DNA from 2 places in the Gordonia sp. NPDC003504 genome. Region 1 is predicted to be linked to the other one. Evidence: riboswitches for the same ligand, from Rfam matches in the RefSeq annotation. Region 1 holds a riboswitch; the other holds the start of a gene.
What was found. A riboswitch is a leader RNA that binds a small molecule or an ion and turns the genes downstream of it on or off. The one in region 1 is predicted to bind cobalamin.
Positions count from the first base shown of each region.

Region 2: it holds a riboswitch for cobalamin, as region 1 does, so the genes downstream of both, ACWDPV_RS17170 (FecCD family ABC transporter permease) here and metE (5-methyltetrahydropteroyltriglutamate--homocysteine S-methyltransferase) in region 1, are expected to answer to the same signal.

Region 1 covers NZ_JBSFPC010000023.1:6,768-14,689, reverse strand. The annotation lists gene ACWDPV_RS23515 (3-hydroxyacyl-CoA dehydrogenase) at 1-382, shown strand, start outside; gene ACWDPV_RS23510 (nucleotidyltransferase family protein) at 388-954, opposite strand; gene ACWDPV_RS23505 (solute carrier family 23 protein) at 1,156-3,141, shown strand; gene uraD (2-oxo-4-hydroxy-4-carboxy-5-ureidoimidazoline decarboxylase) at 3,151-3,672, shown strand; gene uraH (hydroxyisourate hydrolase) at 3,721-4,047, shown strand; cobalamin riboswitch at 4,219-4,455, shown strand; gene metE (5-methyltetrahydropteroyltriglutamate--homocysteine S-methyltransferase) at 4,606-6,918, shown strand; gene ACWDPV_RS23485 (AraC family transcriptional regulator) at 7,002-7,922, opposite strand, start outside.
Region 2 covers NZ_JBSFPC010000009.1:131,754-139,675, forward strand. The annotation lists gene ACWDPV_RS17155 (VOC family protein) at 1-195, shown strand, start outside; gene ACWDPV_RS17160 (ABC transporter substrate-binding protein) at 577-1,656, opposite strand; gene ACWDPV_RS17165 (ABC transporter ATP-binding protein) at 1,665-2,489, opposite strand; gene ACWDPV_RS17170 (FecCD family ABC transporter permease) at 2,486-3,472, opposite strand; cobalamin riboswitch at 3,669-3,832, opposite strand; gene ACWDPV_RS17175 (hypothetical protein) at 4,009-4,416, opposite strand; gene ACWDPV_RS17180 (hypothetical protein) at 4,552-5,175, opposite strand; gene ACWDPV_RS17185 (TetR/AcrR family transcriptional regulator) at 5,325-5,966, opposite strand; gene ACWDPV_RS17190 (IS1380 family transposase) at 6,774-7,922, opposite strand, start outside.

The DNA of each region.
Region 1 (7,922 bases):
GACCGACCCGAAGGTGTACGAGGCGGTGGCCGAGTTCGCCGAGCAGATCGGTATGGTGCCCATCCGCATCCACAAGGAGAAGCCGGGCTACGTCCTGAACTCGCTGTTGATCCCGTTCCTCAATGCCGGGCTGGAACTCGTCGCCGGCGGCTACGCCGACCCGCGCGATGTCGACCGCACCTGGCGAATCGCCACCGGGGCCCCCATGGGACCGCTGCAGATCTTCGACATCATCGGACTCAACACCCCGTACAACATCCTGATGAACGGCGATCAGGGCAACCGTCACCTCGGCGCCTGGCTCAAGGCGAACTACATCGACAAGGGCAAGTTGGGTGTGGCCAGCGGTCAGGGCTTCTACTCCTATCCGCAACCCGACTGAGCACATCAGCCCCGGCGGTGATCCTGGTCTGTTCCGCGGGCCAGGTCACCGCACTCCACCTCGATCACGCGATCGGCGTGGGCGCGCAGATAGACCGCAGCGCCGACGTCTCCCCGAACGGCGTCTCGCACGCCCGCATGGTGTGCGGCACCGATGAAGACCGGATGACCGGGCACCCCCCGGAACCTCGCCCGCACCAACCGGTCCCGGCGGCCGTCGGCCACGTCGAGAATCCGGGCCACCACCTGACCGTCGACGTCGGCCACGTCAACAACATGTAAAACCACCGCCGCGACCTCCGGTCTCGCAGCCACGTCGGCGAGCACCGCCCTCACCGTTTCCGACAGCCCGTCAGACCACCGCGGAACCATCAGCCCTCGAGCCCCCAACGGGGGTTCGACCGTGGCCGCACCCATCGCGACGACCACCTCGTCACAGCCCCCATCACCGAGTGCACGAACCGCCGACTGAAGCCATTCACCTTGCTGCGCAAGAATTTTGGGCATCCCGTAGCGGCGTCCCGCACCCGCGGCGAGCACGGCTCCGACCACCACCTCCGGCATGGTTCCCATTGTGCGCCCGGGCCCGCCCGAGCGCCCGCGAACTGCCCGCCGGGCGATCCGGCTCCACGCCCGGTATATCCCTTTTACCTGATCGCAATATACGATCCGACGGTCGCGAAAAGGGTTGCGTGGGTCCACTATTGACCTGCTGTGCACCGGACATCCCCGGTCCACCGACGTCAGAAGTTCATATTCGCAGGGAGTCAGGCGATGTCCACCGATTCGGCCCCGGCCGCGGCACCGAAAAAGAAGAAGCGCGTCCACCCCGTCGACGAGGTGCCACCACCCGGCAAACTCGTCGCACTGGGCGCCCAGCACGTTGTTGCGTTCTATGCCGGGGCGGTATTGGTACCGCTGCTGATCGCCCGCGCGATCGGCCTCGACTCCGAGGCGCTGACCATGCTGATCACCGCCGACCTGTTCACCTGCGGTATCGCGTCGTTGCTGCAGTCGGTGGGTATCTGGAAGATCGGTGTCCGGCTGCCCCTGCTGCAGGGCATCACGTTTGCCACGCTGGCCCCGGTGATCCAGATCGCCAACCAGAACGGCGGCGGACGTGTCGGCCTGCAGACGGTGTACGGGGCGGTGATCGCGGCGGGTGTCTTCACCTTCCTCATCGCACCGTTCTTCGCCAAACTCATCCGTTTCCTCCCGCCCGTCGTGACCGGCACCCTGATCACGATCATCGGCATCTGCCTGATCCCGGTGGGCGCCGGTGACGCGGTCACCAACCCGAACGAGCATCTGAAGGACGCCGCCAACTGGCGGTGGGTCTGTTACGCCCTGGGCACCATCTTGCTGATCGTGTTGATGCAACGGTTCTTCCGCGGTTTCATGGCCACCATCGCCGTCCTCCTGGGCCTGGTGATCGGCACCTTCATCGCCTGGCTGTGCGGTGACGCGAGCTTCTCCTCGGTGGGCGAGGCCAACTGGCTGGGCTTCACCCCGCCCTTCGCATTCGGTTGGCCGCGTTGGGATATCGTCGCCATCGTCTCGATGATCGTGGTGTTGCTGGTGGTCGCGGTGGAGTCGACCGGCTCGATCTTCGCCACCGGCGAGATCGTCGGCAAACGCATCAAGGCCGACGACGTCGCCGCAGCGGTCCGCGCCGACGGTGTCGCCACCGTCATCGGTGGGTCGTTCAACTCGTTCCCCTACACCGCCTTCTCGGAGAACGTCGGTCTGGTGCGCCTGACCGGGGTGAAGAGCCGGTGGGTGGTGGCCTGCGCCGGTGTCATCATGATCATCCTCGGTCTGCTGCCCAAGCTGGCCAAGGTCGTCGAGTCGATTCCGGCCCCGGTGCTCGGCGGTGCCGCCCTCATCATGTTCGCAACCGTCGCGATCGTCGGAATCCAGACCCTGACGTCGGTGGACTTCACCGACCACCGCAACCTCATCATCGCCGCCACGTCCCTTGCCGTGGCCCTGTACGTGCAGTTCTCGCAGTCGTCGGTCCCCTCCCAGGTGATCGAGAAGAACGGCAGCATCACCGACGTCCCGGAACTGCCCGGTGTTGATCAGGCGATGCCCAACATGGTGTTGCAGATCCCGTTCTCCACCGGCATCACCATGGGTGCGATCTGCGCAATCCTGTTGAATCTCTTGTTCTTCCACGTCGGCGGCAAGGGTCCCGCGGTCGCCGGCAAGGGCTCGATCACCCTCGACGAGGTCAACACCATGTCGCGCGAGGAGTTCCGGGAGACCTTCGGCGAGGTTGTCCAGGGCGTCGACTGGGTGCTCGACCGCGCCTGGGAGCAGCGCCCGTTCGAGGACGTCCACGATCTGCGCAGCGCCTTCCAGGAGGGCATGCTCACCGGCAGCGACACCGAGCAGCTGGACCTGATCCGCGCGTTCCCCGACCTGGGTGCCGAGGACGAGGAGACCGGCGAACTCCGGGCCGCCGACCACAAGGGCCTGTCGCACCTGGAAGAGACCGAACACGAGAACGTGGTCAACCTCGCCAACGCCTACCAGGAGCATTTCGGCTTCCCGCTGGTGATCTGCGCACGTGAGACCGAGCGCTACGATCGAGTGCTGCGCAACGGCTGGGCGCGCATGGACAATTCCGAGACCTCGGAGAAGTCCTTTGCGTTGATCGAGATCGCCAAGATCGTCAACTACCGGTTCGACGACCTGGTCGCCGACGCCAACCCGTTGACGTCGGTGCGATTCGGCCGACAGCCCGAACTCTCCTAGGCTGGGGCAGTGCGACGAGTGGATTGGCGCGGTCTGCCCAGCTTCAACGACCTGTCCGAGCGGCAGGCGATCGGCACACTGTACGAGTGCTGCAGCTCGTCGATCTGGGCATTGCGCGTCGCCAAGGCACGGCCGTTCATCGATGACGAGGCGCTGCTGGAGTACGCCGACCTCATCCTCGCCGAACTCACCGAGGCCGATCTCGACGAGGCTCTGGCCGGCCATCCGCGCATCGGCGACCGCCCCGACAACGCTTCCTCACAGCGGGAGCAGTCGGGGGTCGCCGGCGCGGACCCGGCCGTCCTGGATGAGCTCAAGGAACTCAACAAGGCCTATGACGAGAAGTTCGGGCACGTCTACCTGGTGTTCGCCAACGGCAGACCGGCCGCGGAACTGCTGGCCATCCTCAAGGAACGCATCCGCAACGACGCCGCGACCGAACGGCGGGTGATGCGCATGGAGCTGGCGAAGATCAACCGCGCCCGGCTGCAGCGCATGCTCACCCCCGCCATCGAGTATGTTGACGACTGAACGTCGCACCGCACCCGGCGGCCCGACATCGCAAGGGAGCGAACACCGATGACCGGTCTGTCCACCCACGTCCTCGACGCGGTCTCGGGGTCGCCGGCCGTCGGTGTGGCGGTGTCCCTGCAGGACGCCGCCGGTGGCGAGGTGGCCGCCGGTATCACCGATTCGGATGGCCGGATCGGTCAGGTAAACACCGAACCCCTGATCCCGGGCATCTATCATCTGGTGTTCGACACCGGAAACTGGTTCGCCGACAACGACATCGACGGCTTCTATCCCGAGATCGACATCTGCTTCACCGTCGACGACCCGGATCGCCACTATCACGTTCCGGTGCTGCTGAGCCCGTTCGCCTACTCGACGTACCGCGGTAGCTGAGCACACCCCGTCCCCACTGACAGCGCTCACCACGACACTGACAGCGCCCTATCCCCCACTGACAGCGCCCTATCCCACACTGACAGCGCCCGGCACGACACTGACAGCGCCCGGCACCCGAGCGGGGGGCACTGTGCGCACCTCCGGTCCGGTCGACGCCGGGGCGTGTGTATCCTGGCCTGCGCAGTTGGTTCGCCACCCCGGGATGTCATGGAGCCCCTACACCCGGGTCGGCGTCGAAAGAGGGAATCCGGTGTGAATCCGGAACTGTCCCGCAGCGGTATGTCGGAACGACCGCCGTCACACGCACTGGGCGCAACGCCCGGGAAGCGACGGCCACTAGGAACCGGGTCAACGATGACCTGCCCGCCGACGAGTCCGAAGACCTGCCTGCTGTACCGGTCGCGCCGCGATCGGTGGATCGTCGCCTCGTGGACCGGGCGTTGGTCGGACAGGCAGCATCAGGCGAACCACTTCCCGTGGTTCGCCACGGGGCTTGATCGACCCACCCTGCAAAGGCGACGGACCGTCGGAAACCATTGCAGGAGCATCACACTCATGTCCGTGAGTACCACCAGCGGCTCTACTCCGAAAGCTGCACCGTTCACCACCACCGTCCTCGGTACGCCCCGTATCGGCCCGCGCCGCGAACTCAAGCGCGCCATCGAGGGCTACTGGGCCGGGCGCGTCGACGCAGACGATCTGGCCGCCGTCGGCGCCGGACTGCGCCGCGACACCTGGGCGCAACTCGCCTCGGCGGGCTTCGACTCGATTCCCGTCAACTCGTTCTCGTACTACGACCAGGTCCTCGACACCGCCGTCATGCTCGGCGCGCTGCCCGAGCGTTTCGCCGCGATCGACGATGCGCTGGACCGCTACTTCGCCGCCGCCCGTGGCACCGCCGAGTTGGCGCCGCTGGAGATGACCAAGTGGTTCGACACCAACTACCACTACATCGTTCCGGAGATCTCCGCGGACACCCGATTCTCGCTGCACCCGGAGAAGGTTCTCGCCGAACTCGCCGAGGCCCGTGACGCCGGCATCAATCCGCGACCGGTGATCGTCGGTCCGATCACCTTCCTCGCACTGTCCAAGACGGTCGGCGCCGACGACGCCGCGCCGCCGCTGGACCGCCTCAACGAGTTGCTCCCGCTCTACCTCGACCTCCTCGCCCGCCTCGCCGAGGCCGGAGCCGAGTGGGTGCAGATCGACGAGCCGATCCTGGTCACCGACGTCGCTCCCGAACTCCCGGCGCTGGCCGGCTCGGTCTACTCGACCCTCGCCCAGGCGGACTCTCGTCCGTCGATCCTGGTCGCCACCTACTTCGGCGACGCCCGCGAATCCCTCGGACCGCTGGCGTCCTCGGGTGTCGAGGCGGTGGCCGTCGACCTCGTCGAGGGCAGCATCGAATCGGTCGCCGACGTCCCCGGACTGGCGAATCTGCTGGTCGTGGCCGGTGTGGTCGACGGACGCAACATCTGGCGTACCGACCTGGAGAAGGCCCTGGGCACCCTGGCCACGCTGCTCGGCTCCACCGGGTCACTGGCGGTGTCCACCTCGTGCTCCACCCTGCACGTGCCGTACTCGCTGGAGCCGGAGACCGAGCTCGACGACAATCTGCGCGGATGGCTGGCCTTCGCCGCCGAGAAGTATCAGGAGGTCGCGGTCCTGTCCGACGCGCTGCGCCACGGTCGTGACGCGCAGGCCGATGCGTTCGCCACCTCTGCCGCCGCTTTGGCGACCCGCGACACCGACCCGCGCGTCCACAACCCGGCGGTCCGCGAGCGCCTCGCCGCCGTGACCGACGCCGACGCCACGCGCGGCGAGGCCACCGCCCGCCTGGCGGCGCAGAACGAACGACTCGGACTGCCGGTCCTGCCGACCACGACGATCGGCTCCTACCCGCAGACCTCGGCCATCCGTCTGGCCCGCGCCGCGCTGCGCTCCGGCGAGATCGACAACGCCGAGTACGAGCGACGGATGCGCGCCGAGATCGCCGATGTGATCGCGTTGCAGGAGAAGATCGGGCTCGACGTGCTCGTCCACGGCGAGCCGGAGCGCAACGACATGGTGCAGTACTTCGCCGAGCAACTCGACGGATTCTTCGCCACCGCCAACGGCTGGGTCCAGTCCTACGGCACCCGGTGCGTGCGCCCGCCGATCCTGTTCGGCGACGTGTCGCGTCCCACGCCGATGACCGTCGACTGGATCACCTACGCCCAGTCGCTGACCGGCAAGCCCGTGAAGGGCATGCTCACCGGCCCGGTCACCATCCTGGCGTGGTCCTTCGTGCGCAACGATCAGCCGCTGTCGGACTCCGCCGATCAGATCGCCCTGGCGATCCGGGACGAGACCGTTGATCTCGAACGCGCCGGAGTGGGCATCATCCAGGTCGACGAGCCGGCCCTGCGCGAACTGCTCCCCCTGCGCAACGCCGACAAGCAGGCGTATCTGGACTGGGCGGTCCGTGCGTTCCGTCTGTCGACCTCGGGTGTCGCCGACACGACACAGGTGCACACCCATCTGTGCTACTCGGAGTTCGGTGAGGTGATCGGGGCGATCGCCGACCTCGACGCCGACGTCACCTCCATCGAGGCGGCCCGGTCGAGCATGGAGGTGCTCGACGATCTCAACTCGGTCGGCTTCTCCAACGGTGTCGGTCCGGGCGTCTACGACATCCACTCTCCGCGTGTCCCGGACACCGGCGAGATCGAGACGTCGCTGCGCGCGGCCCTCAAGGCCGTTGGGCCGGAACGCCTCTGGGTCAACCCCGACTGCGGGCTCAAGACCCGCGGCAATGAGGAGGTCATCGCGTCGCTGACCAACCTGGTCGCGGCGGCCGCCGCCGTCCGGGCGGGCGCCGACGCCTGAGTCGACCCGCACAGCTCCGGCGCCGATCCATCACCCGCCCGTCGCGGGGGTGGATCGGCGTCGGACTTTCTTCTCCCCGATGCCTATATCCCTCTGCCGCCCACCACATCCGAGGGGCACACCCCGTAGCGGTTGCGGAACGCCGCGGCAAACCGGCCCGAATGCGTGAATCCCCACCGCAGCGCGACCTCGGTGACGGAATCGGCCGTCTCACCGGCCAATTCGTCGTGAACGCCACGTAACCGGATGTCGGTCAGGCACTCTCGGGGTGTCCTGCCGACGTACTCCTTGAAGCCCTCCTGCAGTCGGCGCACGCTCACCCCGGCCACCTCGGCCATGTCGGCCGCCGACCACGCCCGCGCCGGATCGGCACGGATCGCATCCAGTACCCGGGTGACGATCCGGGGCCGCACCGCCTGCCGGTCCGACGGCGATTCGGGAAGTGCCGCAACGAGAAACGCGTCGGTGAGCGACGTCGCCAGCTGTTCGGCGATCAACGGATTGGACAGCAACGGGTCGTCGCCGGGCTGACCGGCCACCGACCGCACCAGGCGGAACCAACTCGCCATCTCGGGCACACCGAGATCCAGCTGATCCGGGATCACCACGTCGGTGTCGCCGGCCACGCGGATCGCCTCGCGGTGCACGAAGTCCCGATCGATCTTGACTCCCACGATCGTGCAGTCATCGGACCAGCGGGTGATGTCGACCGGCGTATCCGGCGGGTTCACCGTCGCATAGCCGCTCGTCGACACCACCGTTCGGCCGTGCACAGCGGTCTCGAGCATCCCTCCGAGCGGCACGTTGATCCCGTACGCCCCGGGATGGTCACTGCGGATGGCCACCTCGGCCCCCCAACCGATCCGAGCGATCCGCAACGGACCGACCACCGTCACGTTCACGTCGGCCTCGGTGGCCACACTCCCCGCGTCGAGGGGCGTCAGTTCGTGCGGGAAGTACGCATCCGACACGGCGTCGCGGGCCGCATCCCACTCGGGCGTACC
Region 2 (7,922 bases), on a different contig from region 1:
CCCAAGATCGGAGTGAAGCACTTTGGTCTGCAAGTGGATTCCGTCGACGAATGCCTACGCGACTTCACCGAGCGCGGTCTGTGTCCGGCCTCGACCACCATCACCGAGGGGCGCACCGGCGTGCGGTACTTCTTCATCACCGACCCAGACGGGATACTCGTGGAGTTCCTTCAAGACGACCGCGTCCTCGACTGAACTGTTGCCGCACTGGGTGATCGATGGTCCGGCGGGTGATTGACGATCGCCAGGGCGCACGCTGGATTTGTAGGAACGGAATTCGTCCTCACATCGCGGCGAAGGTGACGAACTCCGAGGTACAGACCGGAGTGAAGCCGGCTGGATGGGAGGGCGGGTGACGGTACCGGGGGCGTCGGGGTCGGTGGTGGTCATGATGGCGTCCTCTCGGCTTGGCGATCCCGTTACGACACCCGGTGCCCCAACACCACCCGCAGGGGTATTCGCCGAGGTGGCCCCGAGTGATCGGTAGGCCGAGCCGGCAACGATCACATCGGATTCGGTTGCCGAAGCCCGCGTACCGAAAGGTCCCGGTGGCGACGTAGTCGGAGAACGAATGACTCAGTAGGTCAGCCAGTCGTTGCCGCCGAGTCCGAGTCGCCTGACGTCCAGTGTCGGCGTGATCCGGGACTGCGGAGCGAGGTCGTGGGCCTCGAAGACCTTACGCAGGATTTCCGCGGAATCGATGTTCAGGGGACTCGACACCCACATGGCGTAGGGGAGATTGATGAAGCGGTTTTCCTTGACGGCGCGGAGGTTTCGGCTTGCCGGGTTGCTGCGCAGCGCCGCGATCTTCTCCTCGACGGACTGTCCGGGATAATCGACGAACGCGATCACATCGGGGTCGGCGGTCGCCACACGCTCCCAGCTGACGGTGGTCCAGGTGTCCTGCACATCCTCGGTGGCGTTGCGCGCACCGGCGGCGTCGATGATTCCCTGAGGGCCACCGAAGGACCCGGACGAGAAGACCGTGTCGGTGCCGCTGTCGAACAGGAAGACGGTGGGCTTGTCAGTGGGCTGCGGGGCCGCGCGAAGCGCCTGAAGGCGGGTCTGGACATCGTCGGCAGCCTGTGCGCCGACATCGGCGTTGGCGGTGATGGTCCCGATGTTGCGGAGGTCGGTATCGAGTGCGACCCAGGGATCCATTGTGCCGCGTGCACTCTCGCCGTTGACCTGACGGCATGCCTCGGACAGTTGATAGACATCGATGCCGTGCTGGGCGAGGATCTCGGGCGTGATGCCACGGGATTCACTCATGCCGTAGTTGTATCCGGCGTAGAGCACCTGCGGCCTCGCTCCGACGATGTTCTCCAATGTCGGTTGCTCGGGCGCCACCTGCTTGAGTTCGTCGACCTGAGCGCCGTACTCGAGTCGCAGCACGTCGGCGTCGCGTGCCATCGAACTCACTGCCACGATCTGGTCCGCAGCGCCCGCGGCCAGGGAGATGGCGATCATGCCACCGTCATTGACGAAGAGGCGCTCGAGTGGCTGGTCGTAGGTGACATCCTCACCACAATTGGTGACGGTGACTGTGTCAGCAGATGCGCCGGTCTCGGTGTCGGAGCCACACGCGGTGAGCCCCAATACCAGTGCGGTGACGGCGAGGCCTACGGCGGGAATATGGCGCTGGGCGGTAATCATCTGAGTTGTCATCCTTGATCGGTGTCGTCGGCGGATTCTGCATCGGTGAGCAGCAGGTGGGGTTTTCCGGTTCGGGGGTGGTGCACGACGTCGCCGTGCACTGAGAAGACGGTGCGCAGCAGTTCGGAGTCGAGGACCTCTGTCGGTGTGCCGACGGCGACGATGCCGCCGTCGGCGATGACGGCGACCTGATCGAAATGCCGCAGCACCAGGTCGAGGTCGTGCATGGCGGCGACGATGGTGGCGTCGAGTTCGTCGAGAATGCGCATCAGACGAAGTCGCCACGCGGCGTCGAGGTGGTTGGTCGGTTCGTCGAGGACAAGAATCGGCGTGTCCTGCGCGAGCGCTCGGGCGAGCACCACACGATGACGTTCGCCGCCGGATAGCTGTGTGCACGATCGTTGTTCAGCGCCTGCGAGCCCAACCGTTTGCAGTGCGCGAGTGATGATCTCACGCTCGGCGTCTCCGGCGGGGGCCCACGGGCTGCGGTGCGGCGTCCGTCCCAGTCCCACGGCTTCGGTCAGTGTGAGTTCGGCCGAGGGCTGCTCCTCCTGGCCGACGACGGCGACCATACGCGCTCGCTGCCGTGGACGCATCGCGTGCAGGTCGTCGGCACCGAGACGGACGGTCCCGGCCGCCGGTGCCTCGAGTCCGGCGAGTACCCGCAGCAGGGTGGTCTTGCCGGCGCCGTTCGGACCGATGAGGGCCAGGCGCGTCGCCGCCGGAACCGACACATGGACGCCAGAGACGATGACTCGGCCGCCGCGTCGGCATTCGACACCGCACGCGGTCAGCGACACCTCAGGGGCTGCGATGGCCGCCGGGACGCTCATCCGCCACTACCGAAGGAGTACCGACGACGACCCATGAGGTAGAGGAATACCGGGGCACCGATGAGTCCGGTGACGATGCCCAACGGCATCTCCCGCGGTGCGGCCGCCACCCGGGAGATGACGTCCACCCACACCAGGAACAGCGCTCCGCCGCACACGGCGACCGGCAGCATCGCGCGATGCGTGGCCCCCACCAGCATGCGGGCCGCGTGGGGAATGATCAGGCCCACGAACCCGATTCCACCCGACACGGCCACGAGTACGCCGACCAGCACGCCCTGGACCACGAACAAGCCGGTGCGCAGCGCGGCGACGGGTACGCCCAGAGAGGAAGCGGTGTCATTGCCCGTCGCGTAGGCATCAAGCCAGGAATGGATCAGGAGCATGCCGAGCAATGTGGTCAGCACGACCACTCCGGCCAGCGGGACCTTTGCCCAGGTCGCCCCGGCGACACTGCCCAGCATCCAGAACATCACCCCCTCTGCGGCCTGCGGGTCGCCGGCGGAGAAGACCATCAGCGACGACAACGACATGAACGCCGACGACAACACGACTCCGGACAGGATCAGCCGGATCGGAGTCAGCCCGCCCTGGGCCAACGCAACGGAGTACACGGTCACGGTGGCGACCAGCGCTCCGATGAGTGCGCCGCCGGTCAGCGCCCAGATCCCCAGTCCGGCAAGGGCTCCCATCGTCAGTACCGCGGTTGCGCCGACGGCGGCTCCGGCGGAGACACCCAGCAGGTACGGCTCCGCGAGCGGATTGCGCACCAGCACCTGCATCACGGCGCCGGCCAGGGCGAGTCCGGCCCCGACGATCGCGGCCAGGATCGAGCGGGGCAGACGCAGATCCCACACGATCACCGAGTAGGCGGCGTCGACCTCGTTGCCGGTGAACCTGCCGATGACGGTCTGCCACACCTCGGAGATCGGGATGTGTTCGGCCCCGAATGCCACCGACGTCACGAGGCTGAGGCAGGTCAGTGCTGCGAGGACTCCGGTGAGCGCGAGCGGCGGTAGGCGCCGGGCGGCTGGGCCAACCGGAGTGCGGGCGGTGAAGCGGGTCCTGATCCTCGGCGCCGTCACGAGTGAAAATCGTTCCGGCAGCGATGGTGTGAGATGCCGGGAAGGTACACGTCTACCTCGGTGTGTCGGGGTACCTGTGCGCGAGGTACGCGATGGACTCATCGGTGGAACGGCAGGTATCGGACTCGGGAACACCCTCGCGGTCACTCGTGTGATGCCGTGAGGTGAAACCCACACCGTTGCGCGCCAGTCCCGGAGTCGCACCGGGTTCCCTGGCATCCAGCTCTCGGGATGCGAACCGTTCTCGCTGACAGAGCGTAGCAAGTCGGTTTTGTCTCATTGTTCGGGTGGGTTGCTGAGGGCGACGCTGACGTGGCGACCGATGCCGGGGTGAGGTTGCCAGGGTGGGGTGGAACCGGAGTGGACATCAGCACGATGTTCACCGAGCAGGCACTGTCACGCGCCGTCGAGCTCGGCGTCGTCGATCTGCACTGTCACGCTGTGCGTGTCACGTCCGAGAGCGCGCGGCGCGGGGATGGCTCGGCCGCGCGCTCCGGGTATCCGATCCGGAGCGACACCAGACCTTCGTCCTGGGGAATGCCGATCACGTGGCTCCATTGCGGGCCGTATTCGTCCGGCTGTCGCAAGGCCGCGTCACGGGCGATGCGTTCGGTGATCTGGTTCATGTGCTGCATCGCGATTCCCTGTGCGGTCGCGGCGAGATGGATGTGTTGGATCAATCGGCCGCCGGCCAGGCGTGATTGTGGGTTGGCAACGTCGGGAACGCGAATGATGCCGTAAGCGGTGGCGGTGGCGGTGTGTACGTCGCGAGTGCTCTTGAGCCAGAACGCATCCCCGCTGCTCCGTGATTGTGCGGGAAGGACCTTGGCCGCAGCCAGCATGGCGGGAGCCATCCCCTGGCCGTCAAGAGTCAGTCCGTCACGGTGGCGGTCGATGTCGCTGCGGTCGTTGCGAAACCACGCGAACGACTCTTCGGACATCGGAGTGTCGTCGATGATCGACTGCGTCGCGCGGACCTACATTTCGCCGAGGGCACGTCTGCGGTCGGTGTCGGTGATCCATACGACATCGGGCGTCGGTTCACCGAGTCCCGGGGAGTCCGAGGTCAGTGTGGACAGCGCGGTCTCCGACACCGATCGGGAGGCGTACGGGCCGCGATTCGAATGGCGCAGACCGATTGCTTCGGCAAGCGCCCTGTCCTGCGTGCTGGGCACGACCCCCGGCTGCAGTGCGAGATGGGCGATGTGGCCGGCGTTGGCGTCGGGGAGTGGGGTGACCTCGGCGACGAGTCCGCGGGCACGTGCCGCGATTGCCATGTTCTCGATCGCGCAACCGAATCCGACCATACGTTCGCGGCCGTCGGAATCCATGATCGGCATCGCGCGAGTGGGATCGGCGTACAGGTCGATGCTGTCGGTGCCGACGACAAACGTCCACGGCTGGATGTTGTGGGGATTGGCGGCGAGGACTCCGGCGGCGACGATTCCGCCGACCCCTCGCTCGGATTGCCACTGCGTCCACAGGTCATACGGTGTGCCCTCGCCGGAGTCGAAGACACCGTTGGTCGCCGCGCGGATACCCACCGCCCCGCTGCCCACCACGACGAGGGCAAGTGCCCCCAGCCCGACGCCTTTCAGCACTGATCGACGGTTCAGGTGCGTTGTGGGCGGTGTTGACGCCTCTGGTTCGCCATCTTCGCCATCTTCGCCGGAACGCGAATCCGGGGGATCCTCGGGGGTAGATTCAGCACCGACCGATTCGGTGTCGTCTGCGTGTGATTCGTTGTCGCTCATGTCCATTCTCCTTGAGGTGGCAGTCCGAGTGCGAGACGACCGCGCTCGGTGAGTAGGGGTTCGATGATGGCAGTGTGCGCGCGGTGCGGATCGAAGAGATCTCGGCCGACGGCGTCGGCGAAGGGAACTGCAGTCTCCGCGACGAGCCACAACTGTGTGATGACGTCGCGAACAGAGGATGGTGGATCGGGCCGACGTATCAGCCCGTCGCCGATCACCGATTCCCCGATCGCTTCGAACAGGGCCAGTCGTCGCTCGAAGTTCGCGCGGTACATGGACCGCAACGTGGGGTCGGCGTGGAGCAGCGTGAACAGTTCGCGCGAGAAGAAGACGAATTCGGTGGTGACCGTGGCCTGCCGTCGCCCGGCCCACCAGAGGGTCTGCAGGATCTCGTCCGCCGTGCGGTTCTGATCGATGGGAGGCTCGGATCGCACGCTCCACTGCTCGTAGAGTGCCCGGACGATGTCTGCCTTGTCGGGGAACCAGTAGTAGAGGTTGCCTGGGCTGATGCCCGCCTCCCGGGCAATCCGTGCGGTGCTGACCGCTGCGGTGCCATCGGCGTCGAACAACCGTCGTGCGGTGTCCAGTATCTGCTCACGACGCGCTGCCACCCGTTGTGGTGTCCGACGAACTCTCATATTTGAATTATCACTCTAATAGAGAGATTGATCTAGTAGATCTCGGTGTGATCTATGGTCCACTTCCTCGGCGCGTGGGGTGGGGCATGAGCTGAGCCCGGTGGCAGGTCCGCTCACACAGAATGTGCAGAGCGCACTCGTGGCGGATCTCAGTCGGGATCTTCCTGGTGTCGCTGCGGAGTCGCCGACGGAGGGGCCGCGACTTGCCGGGTCACCATGTCGCCGGGTCACCATGTCGCCGGGTCACCATGTCGTGGACGAGCGCCGTCACGTAGTCGACCAGTTGTTGATGGGTGACGTCCTCGAGCCGCCCGTCGCTCCAGTCGACGAACAGTGTCGACAGTGCGCCGGTGAGTGCGCTGATGACGGACTCGCGTACCGCCGAGTGCCCGATCGAAGATCGCCATCAGCAGTTCGGTGCGGTCGGCGAAGCTCTCGTGGAAGTAGCGGGGGCTCAATCCGGCGTTGCGGGTGACCGCGCATCGTGACCGCGCGGCCCCCTCGGTGCCCATGAGGTCGAGCCCGGCGTCGACCCCCGATCACCGGATGGTGTGTGCGCGAGGGTCTACGCGTCGGCGGGATACCCGGAACCAATCAGTACACGGTGCCCGCCAAGCAGATCACGGTCGGTCCGGTGCTCAACTTCGGCTCCCTAAGCCTCGATCCACCGATCAGCTTTCTGGCGTGCCGTGAAAGGTGTTGAGCGCGTTCGGCCCGGCAGTGGGCGTGTGAGAGTCGCCGATCTCTGATGTCGGCGTGTTTCACTGGGTTTCGTGTCGGGGCCGCTGTCTGGCCGCTGGTTAGGGGTCAGGCTGGGTGTTGTGGTCCGATCGTGTTGCTGAACAGCAGGTTCCACTCGTGTTCCCATGGCCAGCGAGCGGGTAGGTGCATGGTGATGCGTCGGGCTGAGGACGCGATACGGGCCGGTATGCAGATCAGGGTGCGGCGGATCGTGGGGGTGGTGGCTTTGACCAGGCGTTTCCCGCCGAGACTGGCGGCGGCTCGGGTGAGGTTGAATGCGATGACCGCGCACACCAGCCAGGCGGCGTTCGCGCAGAACTTCCCCGACGGCAGATGCGCCAACGCGGACGCCTTGAGGTCGGCGTGGACCTGCTCGATGATCGCGTGACCGCGATGCGTCTTGTCGGCGGTGACGGTGTCGAGAGTGCTGGTGGTGAAGAACGCATGGAACCGCCACACCTCGAACAACCCGTCCCCGTCGGGCTGGAAGTCGGGAATGCGGCGCACCACCAGCCGCCCGGGAATCTGCAGGCGCTTGGCTTTGGAGGTGAACGCGGTGAACTCGATCTCGGCGACCTCGGCGCGCGACACCCACGTGCCGGTGTCCTCGTCGAAGACGGCATCGGTGTACTCGATCGCCGTCCAGGCATCGTCGGCGATCTCGCTGATCGCCGCCCGCACGTGCGAGTCCTGACGGACGGTGACCGACACCTGGCGCCGGCACGGATCGCGGTGGAAGATGGCACGGTGACCGTAGAACGCCGAGTCCGCGCGCAGCAGCACCTGGCCGGCAGCCTGTTTCGAGCGCAGACGTTTGAGCGTCGCCAGCGTGTCGGCGATCAATCGATGTGCGCCGCGTGCGGAGTTGCACGCCCCTTTGCGCAGACGCTGCGCGGCGATCACCGGTGCACCCTGCGCGGTGGTGAGGGTGGTGATCGCCGAGTTCAACCCGCGCACGCGGGTGTAGCCGAACCCGGCGCCCTGTTTGGCCGGGCCATGCACTTCGATGATCGAGTCGTCGATGTCGACCATCACCGGCCCGTCGATCCCGGCCAGCACCGGTGTCCGGGCATGCAACCCGGACAACAGGCGAGCGGCGATCGCATCGAGCTGGCGGACATGCCCGAAGGAGAACTCGCGCAGAAACGACCCCAACGTCGACGGGGCATACGGGTGATCGAACACCCGGCCCATCGCCCCGTGCCGCAACATGGT